DNA from 4 places in the Brevibacillus ginsengisoli genome. Region 2 is predicted to be linked to each of the others. Evidence: predicted binding sites of a transcription regulator. Region 2 holds the regulator's gene; each other region holds the start of a gene.
What was found. Region 2 encodes LexA, which represses DNA repair genes until DNA is damaged. Its sites were predicted from a motif close to CGAACATATGTTCG; they were not measured.

Region 1: a site for LexA is predicted at 1,764-1,777, ahead of ACQCN2_RS06885 (DNA polymerase IV). Genes of this name have one in related genera too.
Region 3: a site for LexA is predicted at 2,122-2,135, ahead of ACQCN2_RS16980 (carbohydrate kinase). Genes of this name have one in related genera too.
Region 4: a site for LexA is predicted at 2,023-2,036, ahead of dinB (DNA polymerase IV). Genes of this name have one in related genera too.

The regions. Positions count from the first base shown of each region.
Region 1 is NZ_JBNJQR010000002.1:692,287-696,895, reverse strand. Features, by position in the region: gene ACQCN2_RS06900 (thioredoxin family protein) at 1-427, shown strand, start outside; gene ACQCN2_RS06895 (Crp/Fnr family transcriptional regulator) at 458-1,165, opposite strand; RNA gene ffs (signal recognition particle sRNA small type) at 1,316-1,406, shown strand; gene ACQCN2_RS06885 (DNA polymerase IV) at 1,781-2,824, shown strand; gene ACQCN2_RS06880 (ABC-F family ATP-binding cassette domain-containing protein) at 2,876-4,609, shown strand, end outside.
Region 2 is NZ_JBNJQR010000006.1:197,105-201,713, reverse strand. Features, by position in the region: gene ACQCN2_RS14280 (MATE family efflux transporter) at 114-770, opposite strand; gene ACQCN2_RS14275 (aldehyde dehydrogenase family protein) at 837-1,022, opposite strand; gene lexA (transcriptional repressor LexA) at 1,570-2,193, shown strand; gene ACQCN2_RS14265 (DinB family protein) at 2,287-2,796, opposite strand; gene ACQCN2_RS14260 (DUF456 domain-containing protein) at 2,828-3,316, opposite strand; gene glnA (type I glutamate--ammonia ligase) at 3,591-4,609, opposite strand, start outside.
Region 3 is NZ_JBNJQR010000008.1:153,252-157,860, reverse strand. Features, by position in the region: gene asnB (asparagine synthase (glutamine-hydrolyzing)) at 1-167, opposite strand, end outside; gene ACQCN2_RS16995 (hypothetical protein) at 398-796, shown strand; gene ACQCN2_RS16990 (MOSC domain-containing protein) at 806-1,483, shown strand; gene ACQCN2_RS16985 (GyrI-like domain-containing protein) at 1,528-1,995, shown strand; gene ACQCN2_RS16980 (carbohydrate kinase) at 2,168-3,256, shown strand; gene ACQCN2_RS16975 (pseudouridine-5'-phosphate glycosidase) at 3,269-4,183, shown strand; gene ACQCN2_RS16970 (2-thiouracil desulfurase family protein) at 4,345-4,609, opposite strand, start outside.
Region 4 is NZ_JBNJQR010000003.1:403,159-407,767, forward strand. Features, by position in the region: gene ACQCN2_RS09105 (hypothetical protein) at 347-1,918, opposite strand; gene dinB (DNA polymerase IV) at 2,137-3,381, shown strand; gene ACQCN2_RS09115 (YhjD family protein) at 3,381-3,755, shown strand; gene ACQCN2_RS09120 (YolD-like family protein) at 3,791-4,132, opposite strand; gene ACQCN2_RS09125 (APC family permease) at 4,288-4,609, shown strand, end outside.

The DNA.
Region 1 (4,609 bases), on a different contig from region 2:
AGGGGAAGAGACAAATTGGCGTTGTCTGATTCTAGCTGCTGAATGGTGTGGCGATGTTGTCCGCAATGTACCCGTGTTACTTGGCGTTACAGAGGCGATGAATCTACCTACTGAAATCATGGTTATGGAAGAACATCTCGATTTGATGGAACAATTTCTAACGATGGGGGGACGAGCGATTCCGATCATGATTATCACCGACCAAGAGGGTAACTTTTTAGGGAAATGGGGCCCTCGTCCTGCGCATGTTCAACAGGTGATGATCCGATTTAAACAAAATAATCCCGATCGCGATGCCGCCGATTATCAAGATAACTTGAAAGTTGCCTATCAAGAAATGATCAACCAATACGGTGAAGGTACACAGTATCAGCAAGTGATTGTCCAGGAATTAAAAGAACTGTTCCAATCTATACCAAAAGCCTAGAAACCGATTCTCTAGGCTTTTGGATGACTCTTAAATTCTGCAGATATCCGGTGGGCAATCGTCACAAAAAATCGCATCTTTCAAATAGTGCAGATCTTTTACTTCAATGCAACCATTGGGTTTCAACTCGATTACATCGAGTTTCTTCAGATCAGCTAACATCCGATTGACGGATTCACGGGTAAGTCCGATATATTGGGCAAGTTCTCGATTGGTTAACGGGAGATCAATTAGAATTCCTGTTGGCGTTTCTTTTCCATACGTGTTACACATCCGAATCAGGGTTGAATAAAGTGCGCCTGTCTTGCCGTTCAGCAGCAGATCTCGGAATTTGGAGCGTGTCCGTCGATGTACGGTAGCCATCCAACGCATGAATTCAATGCAGAAGTCTCCGTTTTGCGTCAGTAGCTTTTCCAACTGGAGTCGGGGAATAATGGAGATCTCACTTGGAGCGATGGTGCTTGCCGTTGCATCATACAAGATGTCATTATGAAATAGACCAGTGACACCAATCAATTCCCCTGCACCACATACTCCAAGCGTTAGTTCTTTTCCATTGGCTGTCGCTTTGATGAGTTGGACTGCTCCAGAATGGATGAAAAAAATATTCTCCGCCTGTTCCCCATCCAGGAAGAGAAGTTGAGATTCGTGCATATTTCGTTTCGTTCCGATTGATTTCATCTCTTCAATAAATTGCGGAGAGATTTCATCGGTGAATGTTCCTATATGATTTGTCATTCGATCACCTCGGCAGCGGTTTCCGGTTGCAACAATTTTATAAAATGGTATAATTGTCTAGCTTCAGTGTAACAGGCTGTGACAAACATCACAAGGGACGAACTCTCTGGATAATTTTACTCTTGTTTTTTACGCCTAAATTGTGTATACTACAAATAAGGCAACAGGGAAACTGCGAAACTGGTCAGGTCCGGAAGGAAGCAGCCATAAGCGGACTTTCCTGTGTGCCCCACTTACATAGAACTTCAAGCCCTTTCTACGGATGTAGAGAGGGCTTTTTTCTTATAAAAAACTATATCTGCTTTACAACGGTAAAGCGGATATAGTTCTTCCATTCGCGTAAGCCCGCTCAAGAAAAGGCTTCGTCCGCTCGAGCTCATTTTAAGCGAAAACCAAGTGCAGAGAACGAAGGAAGGAAAAGAGTCGGCATTCTTTACATCAGACTGAGAAACGAAGTGATTTTCTTGTCGACTCCCTTCCGTAGTGAACGGAGCGGACAGTATATGCTACTACGAGCTTAAACAGAGCATAGAGAAACGAAGTCTTTTCTTATCCCTGGTTGCTTTTATCCTATTAGAATAAGATAATAGAAGGATAGAGAATGTACGTTCGGGGGTGGCCCCAGTAAAGAAATACTTGCACTTAGATATTGATGCCTTTTTTGCAAGTGTGGAACAGTTCGATCAGCCGAAATATCAAGGCAAGCCAGTTATTGTGGGTGGGACGGGCAACCGAGGAGTTGTGGCTACCTGCAGTTATGAAGCTCGCAAATTTGGCGTGCGTTCGGCTATGCCCATTGCTCTCGCAAAGAAAAAATGTCCGACAGGAATTTATCTTCCCGTACGGTATTGGCGATATGAAGAGAAATCAGCAGAAATCAAGGCGATCTATACCCAATATACGGATCTTTATCAACCACTTGGATTGGATGAGGCTTACTTAGATATGTCCGATTATGAGGATGTGATTCCGGTTGCGCGTGTCATTAAACAACGGATCAAGCAAGAAACCGGGCTAACCTGCAGTATAGGAATCGCGAACAACATGTCGCTTGCCAAGATTGCCAGCGATCTGAAAAAGCCGGACGCATTTGTCGTGATTCGGCCCCATCAGTCGTTGGAGATACTTCGTCCACTATCGATTGGAGTCATTCATGGTATTGGAAAAAAGTCGCAAGAATTATTGGAACGCAAGGGAATTCACACCGTTGAAGACTTCTGGAAGCTGACGGAAGAAGAGGTTGTGCGTTTGTTCGGGAAACATGGAAAAAGGTTGTATCAGGTGGCCCGAGGAGAAGATGATCGGACGATTACGATGAATCGCCCAATGAAATCAACGAGTCGAGAAACCACGCTTCCTTTTGATATCACAGAAAGAGAATCAATCGCCAAGGTCGCGCGAGAATTGTTGGAGGAAGTTTCAGAGGATGTTCGCAAGGAAGGATTGCATCCTCAAACGATGACGCTTAAGATAAAATACAGTGACTTTAAGCAGCGAACAAAGCAATGCCGGGTCGATACTCCCTCAGAGTGGTTGAGTCGATTGGAAGAGTTGATCGATAGCTTTGATTATTCAAATGGAATCCGACTGGTGGGAGTTGGTTTCTCCAATTTTGTGCCAGAAGGTGTTCAGCAATATGAACAATTGCGGTTTTTTTAAACAGGTAGAATAACGACCTGAGTGAGTCTTAAGTAGGGGTTGAAGAATATCATGTTGACTGTAGAAGGTTTAAGCAAAAGTTTTGGTGAGAAAGTCTTATTCGATGACCTTCATTTTGCGATTGCTCAAGGCCAACGCGTCGGTGTCATTGGGGTAAATGGTTCAGGGAAGTCTACTCTGCTGCAAATCATCGCGGGTAAAGAGACAGCAGATCACGGCAAGATCATTCACGCGAATCATTATAAGATTGAATTTCTGCCGCAGACGCCCGAATTTGAACCTGACTCAACCGTTCTGGAACAAGTTTTTTATGGGGATACACCTTTGATGCGTGCCATTCGAGCATATGAACGAGCATTAATGGAAATAGAGAAGGATCCGACAAGTGAACAGAAGCAGCGTCAATTGATTCAAGCTCAGCAACAGATGGATAACCAGAATGCGTGGGATGCCGAGACGCTTGCCAAATCGATTCTTACTCGATTAGGAATTACCAACTTTGAGCAAGCTGTGGGCCAATTGTCGGGGGGACAGCGCAAACGGGTAGCGATGGCGAGGGCTTTAATCCAACCTGCAGACCTGTTAATCCTCGACGAGCCGACGAACCATATTGATAATGAAACCGTAGAATGGTTGGAAGAGTATCTGTCCCGTTACAAAGGCAGCCTGCTTCTTGTTACACACGACCGCTATTTTCTTGATCGCGTGACGAATCGCATCATTGAGCTTGACAATGGCAAGCTGTATAGCTACGAAGGCAATTACAGCGTCTTTTTAGAGAAAAAGGCGGATCGCGAGGAACAGGCAGCCGCCTCTGAAAGCAAGCGCCAGAACCTGCTGCGACGTGAGCTGGCGTGGCTGCGCCGAGGAGCGAAGGCGCGAACTACCAAACAAAAAGCACGTATTCAACGGGCTGAAGACTTGATGTCACGTGAGGTGGATGGACCTGCGCAGAAGATGGATATGGCGATTGGCTCTTCACGACTGGGCAAGAAAGTCATTGAGCTGGAAGAAGTCAGTAAGCGCTTCGGGGAGCGTAACTTGATCAATGACTTCACCTATATCGTGGTTCCAGGTGATCGAGTAGGGATTATCGGCCCGAATGGCAGTGGAAAAACAACCCTGCTGCAAATGATCGCGGGGCGAGTCGGGCCTGACACTGGAACCATCGAGGTCGGTGAGACAGTAAAGCTCGCTTATTACACGCAGGAAAATGTGGAAATGAATGAACAGCTTCGCGTCATTGAGTATATCAAGGAAGTTGCGGAAGTAATTCGAACCGTAGATGGTCAAGTAATCACTGCTTCGCAAATGTTGGAGCGATTCTTGTTCCCTCCGCACCAACAATGGACGCCGATTGCCAAGCTTTCCGGTGGGGAGCGACGCAGACTTTACCTCTTGCGCACCTTGATGGGTGAACCGAATGTCCTGATGCTGGATGAGCCGACCAACGACCTCGATATCCAGACACTATCTGTCTTGGAGGATTACCTGGAGCAGTTCCCGGGCGCTGTCATTACCGTATCCCATGATCGTTATTTCCTAGATCGCACGGTTGATCACCTGTTCGCTTTTGAAGGGGAAGGCAAAATCCGCCGTTTCACCGGCAACTACTCCGAGTATCTCGAACAGAAACGACTCGAGGATGCCGAGCGGTCGAAAGCACAAGAGAAGGCTGTGCGAACAGAGCGTGCGGAAGAAAACCCAGCCAGTGAACGCGGACGCAACCGTACCCGGAAGCTTTCCTACAAGGATCAAAAAGACTGGGATGAAATTGAAGGAAAA
Region 2 (4,609 bases):
AAACGTTCTCCCAATCGCGATCAGAGTGATCTACCGTTTTTCTCGACCGCTTCAAAGTAACCTGAGATCAACAAGGTAATTGCGCCCAGCGGGAATGTGAAATTAAATATCCTTTATTGTCCAAACGCCAAGATCTTACAAATTTGGATCGCCACCCACGTTGCTTCTCTCACACGGCCGTATAATTTTGCGCCATAGTTATAACTAATAATCGGCTGAACTCCTGTGACAGCCCCTAATGCCATGAGCACAAGATAATTGATGATATATCCATTTTGGATCGTAAATGCAAAGACATGTAATTCTCCCCCATAGTCCGAAAGCAGAATATTATCGATCACAATCGCAATAAACATCGTAAGTTGTACGGAAAAGGAGGAGAAGCCTGTGGCGAGCTGGTCGTTCATCGACACTAACAAAGAAGCTAAGCATGACCGGCAATACAGCAAATGGGACAGCATCGCCGGTCGCTCCAAAAAAAGCATCAATGATTCGTTGTTTAATAATCCAAATATTGCGATAACTATTGATAAAATGGTGGTAAACCAAAGGGATTGTCCTACAATATTCCTCGCTTCTTCCGTTTTTCCTTCCCCTAGTCGGAGCGCAACTACCGCTCCAGCACCAGCCGCCATCAGGGTACCGACCGCGCGACTCAATACCATGATGGTATAGCCGATACCAACACCCGCTAATTCTGATGCCACTAGATTTCCTACGATCATCCCGTCAATAACCGACCGACCCGCAAAAGACAAATTGCCTAGAATAGCGACTATCGTGTAGCGTAAAAACAGCGTGCTAATTTTTTTGGTGCCGAACTCTCTTGTTGTCTTTTACTTGTATTGGGTTGGATTCGATATAATTCTGATACTCGAATACAGTATTCCCCATGCCCACCCCCTGAACCATTCGACAGGTTCCTTAATCATATTGGCTACTCCTGCCTGGATACCTGCCTGCTTGATAATCTCAAACAGTTTTACGGCTGTAACTGAAGTAACTTCGGATGGTTTGAACACAGGCTAGTATAACTAGTTCTTCCCCCTTTTTACATTATAGAAATACCTCTCGCTCAACAAACTTGACGATATCACTATAGAAAGCGCTTACATTTATTTTCCCCGAACAGAGATTCTAGAGCCATCTCCCTTGCATTCATTCGGTTTGGACTACTCCTCCTTTTGAGATGATATATGTGATGCAATACCCCACGATAACGCAATCGAGAATTCCGAGTTTTCAATTAATTAATCGAACAACCCATTCGTTTTATGTTAATGGGTTCATCGTATAAATTGGAGTTATCTTCTAGTCAATAGCCACTAAACTCAATTTTTATCAAAAAAGTGGAGTTACTCCAGATTTTATTTGTTGCTTTCCGGGGGATACCACTTGGCTATTGGAACATTTGCTAAATTTCACCGTAAGGTTAGACGAAGAAACCAGAAGTTTTAACGAACCCCGCTTCTTTTAATAGGAGATGTCCTAGAAAAACGAACTTATGTTTGTCGAACGCAAGATCCCATGGTATAATGTAGTAAAAGACTCGAGGATCGAGGTGTGGAAATGTCCAAGCTTTCCAATCGTCAACAAGCCATTATTGAATTCATTCGTAGAGAAGTAAAAGATAAAGGATATCCCCCATCTGTTCGAGAAATCGGAGAAGCTGTAGGACTAGCCTCTAGCTCTACTGTTCACGGTCATTTGGCGCGTCTGGAGAAAAAAGGGTTGATCCGCCGTGACCCGACCAAGCCACGGGCGATTGAGCTTCTGGGTGATTCCGACCGATTCCAGGAAGATTTCGACCTTAGTGTAGTTAGAGTTCCCGTTCTTGGTAAAGTAACAGCCGGTCAACCGATCACCGCCATCGAGCAGGTCGAAGAGTACTTCCCGCTCCCTGAAAATGTCGTGTCGTCCGATAACGTGTTCATGCTTCGCGTTTCCGGTAACAGTATGATTGAAGCTGGAATTCTGGACGGCGACTATGTCATTGTCCGTCAGCAAAGTGTTGCAAACAACGGCGATATCGTGGTAGCCATGACTGAGGAAGACGAAGCTACAGTAAAACGATTCTTTAAAGAAAAGACGCATTTTCGTTTACAGCCAGAAAACTCCTCTTTGGAACCAATCATTCTTCAATCCGTTTCCGTCCTTGGAAAGGTCATCGGAGTTTACCGTACCATTCATTAATTAAACTGGTTTGAACATTGTTTCAAAAGAACAGCTCCCCATTTAGCGAACACCGCTAGTCGGGGAGCTGTTTTGTTGAATATGAATTAAATTTTATAACCCTAGCTTTTGTTCCAATTCCCTCTTCTGACTCAGGTGATGGCGGAAATGCATATCAATAAGATCAAACCACTCCTTCGCGTTCAGCCAGCCGAAGCCATCATGTTTAACTTTATAGTTGGAGTTCACGCCTTCCACTTTTCCTTCCCATTCCAACATCTTCTGCTTTACTTGATCGAGTCCGTCGGAGAGGTCCTCTTTACTTTCCGAATTGCTGGGTGTGTTTTCAGGCAAGTCCGGCAACTTGATTTTAATCGGCGGAAATCCACCGTTCTTGTACAAATTCTCACCGGCCATCGTCTTGCCGAGCGTTTGCTCCCCACTTGCTGCTGCACATGCTTCCACGTTGTCAAGGTATTCCAGAGCCACAAGGATCACATGGCTGTACATTTGACCGAGCGACCAACCCCCTTGCTCGGATATATGCCTCAGTTGATCCAGCGAATAATTTTGCAAGTTGGTTTTGTACTCCTCAATCAACTTCAGATCGCTCAATTGAAACACCCCTTCAACGTGAATGATTAATCCATGCTTATTACCTTGCGATGAAGAACCAGATAATCATCAAAATTTGAATGAATACCTTAACTACCGCACTGCTTAATAACGCGAAAAGTGAACCAAATCCAACTTTGATCGCTTTCTCAATGGACTGCTTTTGGATGAACAGCTCAATCGCTATCACAAATAAAAATGGAAGCAGAATCATTCCGAGTGGAGGGTATACAAAGATCCCGAGGATAACCCCCGCAATAGCCCCTATCGAAGATAACCGAGACCCCCCTGAGCGCTTCACAAAATACATATTGGCCAGTATATCCGCAGCATAAGAAAGCGCACTTAAGATCCCCATCCCCCACCAGAAAGAAGGTGGAAGTCCCGGTGCCCCAGGTGCAACCAAAACAAACTGATATAAGAGAAACCCAATCCACATCAGTATTAAATCAGGCAATACCGGAAAAAAGATTCCAGCAAGGCTTAATCCGAATAACGTAATGATCATAATCCATAATAAGATCTCCATGGAAAACCTCCTCGTTCAAGAAACATTCAACTACCTGTTAGAGCATCCAATATTCTCTAATCATTACGTCATTCTACCCTAAAAGTTTCAAAAATCTCCATTGAGCAGGATTGAATCTAAAGAGTCGTATACATTAATCCGTTTCATTTGTACTGCTTGGGCTGCATTTTGGGTGTACAGTTCCTCCAGACCCACGAGCCGATGACAATTTATATTTAAAAAAACACCACAAAAAACCCTCACGCCAAGTGGCGTAAGGGTTTCAGCTTTTATCTTAATACGTATTCATGTATTGTTCACGTTCCCAGTTGTGTACGCGGGTGCGGAACATATCCCATTCGATTTCTTTTGCTTCGATGAAGTGGAGCAAAGCGTGCTCGCCCAAAGCTTCGCAGATTACTGGGTCAGCTTTCAAGCACTCGATTGCTTCTTTCAATGTGGATGGCAAGCTATCGATTCCGTTTTCTTCACGCTCTTGCTCATCCATCACATAAATGTTGCGATCGATTGCAGGAGGTGCTTGCAATTTGTTTTTGATACCGTCCAAACCAGCTTTCAGCATTACGGCCAAAGCGAGGTATGGGTTAGCTGCTGGGTCTGGGTTACGCACTTCGATACGAGTACCCATTCCACGGGATGCAGGGATACGGATCAATGGAGAACGGTTTTTCGCGGACCAAGCAACGTAGCAAGGTGCTTCGTAACCTGGAACCAAACGCTTGTAAGAGTTTACCAATGGATTGGTGATCGCAGCAAAACCACGTGCGTGAAGCAGGATACCCGCGAGGTATTGCTTAGCAGTTTCACTCAAGCCCAACACGTCGGACTCTTCGTAGAACGCGTTTTCTTTGCCGCGGAACAAGGATTGGTGAGCGTGCATACCGGAACCGTTTACGCCGAACAATGGTTTTGGCATGAAAGTAGCATGGAGACCGTGTTTACGAGCGATTGTTTTAACAACCAGCTTGAAAGTCAAGATTTGGTCTGCAGCATGGATTGCATTCGCATATTTGAAGTCGATTTCGTGTTGACCAGGTGCAACTTCATGGTGAGAAGCTTCAATTTCGAAGCCCATTTTTTCAAGGGTCAATACGATATCACGACGGCAGTTTTCACCCATATCAAGTGGAGCGAAGTCGAAGTAACCACCTTGGTCGTTCAGATCAAGAGTAGGTTCACCTTTTTCATCCAATTTGAAGAGGAAGAATTCTGGTTCTGGACCTACGTTGAAGTCAGTGAAGCCAAGCGCTTCAGCTTCTTTGATTACTTTTTTAAGAATTTGACGAGGGTCAC
Region 3 (4,609 bases), on a different contig from region 2:
GGATCAACGACACATAGACGGCGATGACCAAACGCAACCTGCTTGTTCATAAAGACGCCGACCGCGTCCGGCCCACGATCCGTTAAGGTCTTCGTCATCTTTTGGATAATCGGAAGTTCTTGAGTCAAGTCCTTTTTCCAATGAATCCATCCCGTAATTCCGCACATGGTTTTTCATCCTTCCGTTCCATCTTGCCGATGCTTGTATAGTGGAGATTAAAAATCGTCCTGTGCACATCGTATGCTTGGGGCTAGGCGGAATTGTCTGTCCATGAAAAGGAATTTATCGGTTGACATTGGCCAAACCTAAACTTAATTGACTTCGTTATGGAATGAGAAAGCGTGAAGACTTCAATCGTTGCTTGACTTATGCTAGAGTATAGAAGGAGGCGATCAAGATGAAGAAAATGGTAAAAGTTACAATCCGTGATTTCACGAAAATCAAAGAAAATCTGAATGACGCGAACGAATTGGCTCTGTATGAACAAGCCAATGGTCATACATATGAGGCAGAAATTGAACATGACGGGTATGCGGTAATCGATCTGCCAGACGGAGAGTATATTGAGCTCGCGATAGATGAGTACGAGCTGATCATTGAAGATTGGAAGGTAGCCGGCAAAATCGGCGCTGCGACACTGGTGACCAAATCCGACCCGAATGACGAAACCGCGATGCTTTATCGCTTGCAGGATGAGCGCGGTGAAGTTGTACAAGCTGAGCAATCATTGTCCAAAGAGGTTGTTCGTCAACTGGCGCAAGCCTGGTTTGCCAAACAACCCAAAAAAGAAGAGTAGGTGAGAGCCATGCTGCAAGGAGAAATCCTATCGATTCAAGTGGGGAAACCGCAGCTTATGGCCTACAGTAAAGGAGAAATCCTGACGGGGATGCTGAAGCTTCCCGTTCAGGGTGAATTATTTTTATCTTCTGTGAATTTGGAAGGCGATGAACAAGCGGATTTGAACTTTCATGGAGGTGTGGATAAAGCTGTTTGCGTTTACAGCTACGAACACTATCCTTACTGGGAAAAGGTGTTGAACCAAAAGCTGCAAGTGGGCGCTTTCGGTGAAAACCTTACCGTCAAAGGAATGCTGGAGTCCGATGTGTGCATCGGTGACATCTTTCAAATGGGAACGGCCGTTGTTCAAGTCAGTCAGCCCCGTCAACCTTGCCACAAACTCGCAAAACGATACGATATCCCAGAGTTGGCCTTGCAAGTGCAAGAAACAGGGTATACCGGCTTCTACTTCCGTGTTCTCCAAGAAGGAACGGTGCGTCAAGAGAAACCTATCCTTCTGCTGGAGCGTGATCCTCATGGTATCTCCATCCAATACGCTAACCACATTATGCACAAGGACCGCACCAATCTTAAGGAAGCGGAAAGGATGTTGAAGGTGGAGGCACTTTCTGCTAATTGGCAGCGCACATTCACGAAGCGACTGACAGGAACAGAGTCAGATCCAAAACTTCGCTTGTATGGATAAGTGGATAAACCCAACCAATCATTAATGAAATCGGGGGGAACCGGATGAAGATCAATACCGTTCAAAAGGACTCGTTTCAAATCGTGGGCATCAAATGGCAGGGAACGTATGAACAGGCTGGCAATGGGGAGATTCGTCAGGCAATGAGTCAGTTTCGGGAGCGTATGAGCGAGATTCCGGAGACTGTTCAACCCAGGTATATCCTCGGGATTTCGGTTCACGATATTCCAAATGGATTTACCTATTACATCGGCTCGGAGGTAAAACAAGCGGCGCAGCTTCCAGAAGGAATGATTTCCTTTATAGTTCCTTCCCAGCTTTATGCGACATTGAACCATCCGACGGGAGAGGAAGTCTATCAATCCTACGAAACCATTGATCATTGGATCAAGCAGGAAGGGTATCAGACGGTAACCGAGCCAATCAATTACCTAGAAGTGTACCCGGCCACTTATGACCCGCAAACGGATCAACCAATGCTGACGATTATGGTTCCAATAAAAGATGATTAGTAGGAAATCTTTACGCTCCTACAGGGATAAATCAGTGATAACACAAGGATGACACGTAGCTTTTGCAGCTTCGAGTCATCCTTTTTTAAATTTATCTCGCCGCTTTACAAACAAATGTTATAGTGATAAACTTTTGTTTGAGAAGAAAAAACTGGTGAAAGGAGGCTGTTCAATGGACAAAGAAAAACAGGTGTTACATTACATCCGAATGAATCCTTTTATATCCCAGCAGGAACTGGCGGACAAAATAGGAATTTCTCGGTCAGCCGTTGCCGGATATATTGCTAGTTTAACCAGACAGGGCGAGATTAAAGGTCGAGCGTATATTTTACGGGACGAATCGCTGATTACCTGTATCGGCGGAGCCAATCTCGATCGAAAAGCGCACAGTAAACAGAAGGTCAAATTCCACTCTTCCAATCCTGTTACGATTACGGAGTCTTGCGGGGGAGTTGCGCGCAACATTGCCGAGAACCTTGGGCGACTCGGATGTACCACTTCGCTGATCAGCAGCGTGGGTGACGATAAGGAAGGCATGTGGGTCCTTCAGGAGACTCAACAGCATGGCGTTGAAGTCAGTCAAACCTGGATCCTTCCGCGGGAGCAGACAGGCTCTTACACGGCCCTCCTGGATACGGATGGAGAAATGGTCGTCTCCTTGGCGAACATGGATATATACGATCGAATGACACCTGAGATGTTTGCGGAGAAGTGGTCGCATATCGCTTCTTCTGAGGCAGTATTTCTCGATACGAATATTCCAGCCGATTGTTTGGCCTATCTGATGAAGCGTTGCAAGGATGAATCCATCCCTTTGTATGTTGATCCTGTCTCATCGACCAAGGCCAAGAAGCTTCCAGAGAGTTTGGAAGGAATCGATACGATCATGCCCAATCGGGAAGAGGCCGAGCTGTTGTCCGGGATGAGTATCGAATCCACCGAAGATTGTGGGCGAGCTTGCGAGAAAATCAGAGAACGTGGTGTGAAGAATGTGATTGTCACACTCGGAGAACAGGGAATTTATTATTCGTCACAAGAAGACGCTGGCTTGTTGCCGCCTTATCCAGTAGAGGTGGTGGACGTGACAGGTGCCGGAGACGCGTTCGCATCGGGATTTCTTTATGGAATCATGCAAGGAGAAACCTTGGAACTGGCATGCCGTTTAGGTCTTGCCGCTTCAGCTCTCACGCTTCAAACTGAGCATTCTGTATCTCCACTGTTACAGCCTGAACATATTTACGCTTATATAGAATCCCATTAGGAGGAATTGATCATGAAACAATATCTTACGTATACAGATGAAGTAAAACATGCCCTTGAGAACAACTTGCCTATCGTAGCCCTTGAAACAACCATTATTTCTCACGGAATGCCTTATCCGCAAAATATCGAAATGGCTAAAGAAGTTGAGAACATCATTCGCCAAAATGGTGCGGTGCCAGCAACCATTGGGATCATGGACGGCAAAATCAAAATCGGCTTGAACGATAGTGAGCTTCAAGAGTTTGCAACCAACAAACAAGTGGAAAAAGTAAGCCGTCGAGATTTCCCATACATTCTCTCCAGCGGGAAAATCGGTGCGACAACAGTAGCAGCAACCATGATTGCAGCTGAAATCGCTGGTGTTGAAATGTTTGCGACAGGCGGTATTGGAGGCGTTCACCGTGAAGGAGAAGTAACATGGGATGTCTCTGCAGATTTGACAGAGCTGGCTCAAACGAATGTGGCGGTTGTTTGCGCAGGTGCGAAATCCATTTTGGATATTGGCCGTACACTTGAATACCTCGAGACACAAGGGGTTCCAGTAGTTGGTTACAAATGTGATGAGTTCCCGTCCTTCTATTCGCGCAAAAGCGGTTTCCCAGTAGATTTCCAACTAGACACACCTGAAGCGGTAGCAACGATGATGGATACCAAATGGAAGCTGGGCCTAGACGGTGGTATGATCATCGCCAATCCGGTTCCAGAAGCGGACGCGATTGACTACAATGAGATTGAAGCAGTGATTCAGCAAGCACTGGACGAAGCGAAAGCCAATAATATTACAGGAAAGCGCGTAACTCCGTTCATCTTGGCAAAAGTAAAAGAATTGACTGGCGGCAAAAGCCTCGAAACCAACATTGCGCTCGTGAAGCATAATGCCGAAGTCGCTGCGAAAATTGCTGTGGCATTGAAAGCAGTAAAATAATTTCGGTCTGCGAACAGTTTGATAAAACCGAAAGAGAAAAAGCTCTTGTCTGTGGGATTCACTCACAGTCAAGAGCTTTCTTTGTGATTCATCAATTTTGTGGCTGTTTCACAAAAAGGGGAGGTGTTCTTAGACAGAACAACCAGTTAAAGTGGTTCCTATCAGAGCTCCAATTCACCTAGCTCGTTCTCCGAGATGACCGTAAAACCTTCCCTTCTTAACAAGGCTGAGGTTACGCCTTCACCGGGCACTTTGGTATGAGAGAAGCTCCCGTTGTAGATCGTTTGCGTTCCACAGGAAGGGCTGAATTCTTTGAGGACAATATGCGTTGCCTCGACTTTTCTAGCGAGCTCGAGCGTTAATTCTGCTCCTTTGACATAAAGCTCTGTCACGTCATTACCGGATTGATCTATCACTTTGGCTTTG
Region 4 (4,609 bases), on a different contig from region 2:
TGAAAAACGTCGAGACTTTTTTCACAGAAAAAACGGTTTGGAGCGGCATGAGAATGATCGTGCAAGCTCCGAACCGTTTTTTATATTAATATCGGAAAGTATAATTGCTTTACACTGGTAAAGTAATTATACTTATCCATTTGCGCAAGCCCGTTGAGAAAAGATTTCGTCCGCTTGCAGCCTCCTTGGAAGTGAAGCCCAGAGAACGAACGGAGAAAGGGATCCGAACCGCCACCCAACCCCGAAGGGGCGCGAAGCGTTTGGCGGTCCCCCTTTCGGAGGTAGTGAGCGGACTATTTATCATCTATGCGAACTTCCACAGAGCGAAAAGGGACGAAGTCTTTTCTCATTCCCCCCCCGGTTTCCCTTCCACGTAAATCCACTTGCCATCCGGGCTACTCCCGATCACTCTGTTCGTCGCTGTGGAGATCCGCTTGATTTTCGCTGTATCCGCATCAAAGAGGTACAGCCCTTCTTGAGGGAACGCTTTGGTGGTTGAATATGATTGGACACTACTTACCAACTGATGGGTATTGCCAAGCCATATCTCATAAGGGTTATCACCCGAAATTAACCGGCTTCCCTGATACAAGCCTCCATTGGCGTATAGTTGATACTTTCCATCGTCAGATGCGGTATAGCCTGACCAGACATCAGAGGGAATCGGCGGCTTCCATTGGCTAATCTGCCGAGTTTGCCAATCGTACTGATAGCGAATCTCCTCGTTCTTGTTAGGTACTAGCATCCTGGTTGTGACCGTTTGGCCATTGTCATAGAAGGAAACTCCTATTTCTGCTGTCGTTACCTCGCTGAATGCCACCTCGCCTTTTAGCGCTGCAGGATATCGTTTCTGCTTTCCTGTTGCCAATTCGTACACGATTAGATCGTAATCCTTGGTCTGTTCCTTGGTTCCGACCGCCAGGAAGAGATGCGTACGGTTCTTGCTGAAGTTGCCTCCATGAACGAATCCGTTTATTTTAATCGGTACAGCTGTCGGGCTAGCTGGCACGGTAACACTGGAGTCAGGTTTGGCGTAAAAAAATCCCCGTGTATCCGCGATAAATTCACCATCTCCCCAGTAACGCGTCATTAACTCCATCGGATAGTAAATGGTCTGTCGGTTTTGAAGATCATATAAGGCGTACAAATATGGATAATTGGCGTCACATTCGCAGTATTGGGTATAGCGCTTCAGCATGAAATAACGGGGATCAAGATTAACCGCTGCTGTGTCGATAAAGTACGGCTGCGTCAATGCGCCTACGTGCTTCTCTTGCTGACCATCTGAGGAGATCATCCATAGGTCTTCTGGTTGTTCGATAAGCGCCGTAAATTGAGGTGTTTCCGCTAATGGTTTGTTGTTCTTCGTTAGGGCGCCTTGGGGGGTAATCAGGTATTGCGACATTCCGTAGTCTGAGGTGCGAGGAATGCTTTTTGCAGGTACTTCTACCTTGAGATGAAGCTGTCTGTCACTCGTCCATTGATAGGTAAAGCTAGGATGGACGACAGGTGCGTTCGTTTGGTCTTTTTTTGCTGTGTTAGTCTCAATGCTTCTCTCCACTGACGCACGGTCCATTGGTTCACGGAAGAACAAGGTGTAGGTTTGGGGATAAGGGCCCACAGTCGTGTTGATGGGTGAGTGGAGTCTAGGTTCTTCATCCAGCTGGATGACGACAGCCTCGGTCATTTTGTCGTACGCATAGGGGACTTCCGTGACTGCCTTCGTGGTTTTTTCGGAAGGTGCTTTTGCCAGGCAGACCTCCGTTTGCGTTTGTGTTTGAATCTGTTTATTGACAGGAGCAATCTGCGCAGGTGTTTCTGGCGATTTAACCACCGATTGTTCCAGGATCGTACTGCATCCGGTTAACCCAATCAACAGAATCGGAATGGCGATTGGCTTCCAAAGAGGTATGGCCATATTACTCAAGCTCCCTTACGTAATCAACTACTCCTTATACGATGTGGGGTTCTTGTTCGTTTCGACTTTTGTATAAAAATTCCATTCATTGTGGGGTATAAATAAGAACACTTGTTTGGTATAATAAGAACAGATGTTCCTGCTTAACGAATGATGTTCTTGTTTTGTAAAAAATACACGTTGTCTAAGTGGACATTGACGAAAGAGGGGTGGCTGAATTGCAACGTGATCAGGGCAAGCGGGTGATCTTTCTTGTCGATATGCAAAGCTTTTACGCCAGTGTAGAGAAGGCGGCCAATCCGTTCATTCGCGACAAACCGATCGTGGTAGCGGGGGATCCCGAGCGACGCAGCGGAGTGGTATTGGCGGCATGTCCGCTGGCCAAAGCCTATGGGGTAACCACAGCGGAAGCGCTCTGGCAGGCGCAGCAAAAATGCAGACAGCTCGTCGTGGTCAAGCCGCGCATGGAGATGTACATTCGTGTTTCGCTGCAAATCACGCAGATTTTTGAAGCATTCACTGATTTGGTGGAGCCCTATTCCATAGATGAACAATTCCTCGATGTAACAGGGAGCACCTCGTTGTTCGGGGAACCTTGGCAGATTGCCGAGCAGATTCGGGAGAGAGTCTGGCTGGAGACAGGCGTTGTATGCCGTGTCGGGATTGGCGAGAACAAGGTGTTAGCCAAAATGGCTTGTGATAACTTCGCCAAGAAACAGGAAGCGGGTATCTTTTGGCTTCGTAAAGAAGAGTTGGCCGATACATTATGGAAGCTTCCAATTGAGAAGCTGCTTGGCGTAGGCTCGCGGATGAAGCGCCATTTTCACCGGATGGGGATTTACCGAATTGAACAGATGGCGACCCTTTCGTTGCCGGTGTTAACCAAGCGTTGGGGACTGAATGGGGAAGTCTTGTGGCTTACCGCGAACGGAATCGACAATTCGCCTGTATCACCCAAGACCCATGACCAGCAAAAGGGAATCGGTCATCATATGACGCTGCCACGGGATTACCATACGGCAAAAGATTGCAAAGTCGTCCTGCTCGAGTTATGTGAAGAAGTATGTCGGCGGGCTCGAAGCAAGCATCTGATGGGGCATGTCGCCTCGGTTGGATGCAGGGGAGCTGATTTTGATACCCCCACAGGTTTTTGGCGGCAGATGAAGCTTGCGGAACCCACCAACGATGCCATGACCTTATACGAAGCGGTTTGCCGATTGTTCGAGCGTCACTGGGAGGGTAGTCCTGTTCGCAGTGTGGGGGTGCATCTTGGGCAGCTGGAGCCAGATGATGCCGTCCAGCTTAGTTTGTTTGACAACAAAGTCAAACAGCGGTCATTGGCCTATGTCATGGACGGTATTCGTGTCAAATACGGAAACGATGCGATTGTGCGCGCAGTATCCTTACTGGATTCCGGTCAGGCCAAGCAACGGGCCAAGAAGATTGGGGGTCACTATAAATAATGGAGACAATCAACTCACCAGGCTCCGTACAAGAACAATTGCGTGAATGCATCTTGTTTGGCATTCTGTTTAAGGCGGCGATGGCTGATTTGAACGTGATTCACCAATTGCCGTTGAGGCTGTCGTACCATCATTTATTGGAGAATTTATCGCGTTGGGCCGAGAAACAGCATCTGCGCTTGAAGAGGAGTTTGCGTCAGAACGGGTGCGAGCTGCTCACGAGCCGTAAAGAGAACCACCTGTATTGTGTAAAGGTGAACGACCATGGCTATCAGCGTGAAAGCTTCTACTCAATTGAACTGTTGAAAGCCGAATGCCAACAACGTGTACGAACTTGGATTTTAGCCAGTAACGAAAAAAGCTACCTTGACTAAATTTGGTCTTGGTAGCTTTTGGAATGTAAAGGAGGTTACGACCTTACTCCCGTTATATGATCTATTGGAATCCACTCAATCTCACCGTCATTTTCCAGTTTGATTCTACGCGCTTGGGAGTCAATCCACTTCACTACCCCCTCGAAGCTGCACGTCATTCCTCGTTGCTCTTTTACATGTCTCCACCACGTGATGGTCACAGCGTAGTCGTGACGCGCCGAGTCCATCACTTGGAAGTGAATCGATTCCATTTCTTGTTCATCAAGGATTGGCTGCACAACTAGCTTTTGATCCTCTTGGAGTTGTAATATCGCTTCCCTGTGCTCTGGCAGTACGAATCGACTTGCGGTAAAAAGATTGTCTTTCTTTGAGGCCATTTGAATGTCTCCCTTCGTTCCTAGGCTTCCAACAGGGCAGTTCCTGATTAATAAGAACATACGTTTGTATTATATGCGAACAGGAGGGGAACATGCAACCTCTGAGGGAATTAGGGGGAGAATACAGGTGTTAACGAAGATAAGAGGTGTAGAGTATGCATCATATCCAATTGCTAGAAGTTACATTAACGATTCTTACGATTGTTGCCATCTGGTTTGCGATCACGAATTTTGGCAACGTCAAAAGAGTCCTGATTGGTCGTCCGATGCGAACCAAAGAATTAGAAGCGCAACACACCAAACTATTTTGGATGCTAGCACTCCCGATTTTGTCAGCTGATCTATATTCTTCGGTTGCATACGGACCGGAATCTGGGATGACGGAACTGGCTGGACTTGGAGAAACAGCCAAATGGATCATCCTTCCGATCACGATTTCAACGCTGGTTCTTTTAGCGATCCTGATCACTTCGTATA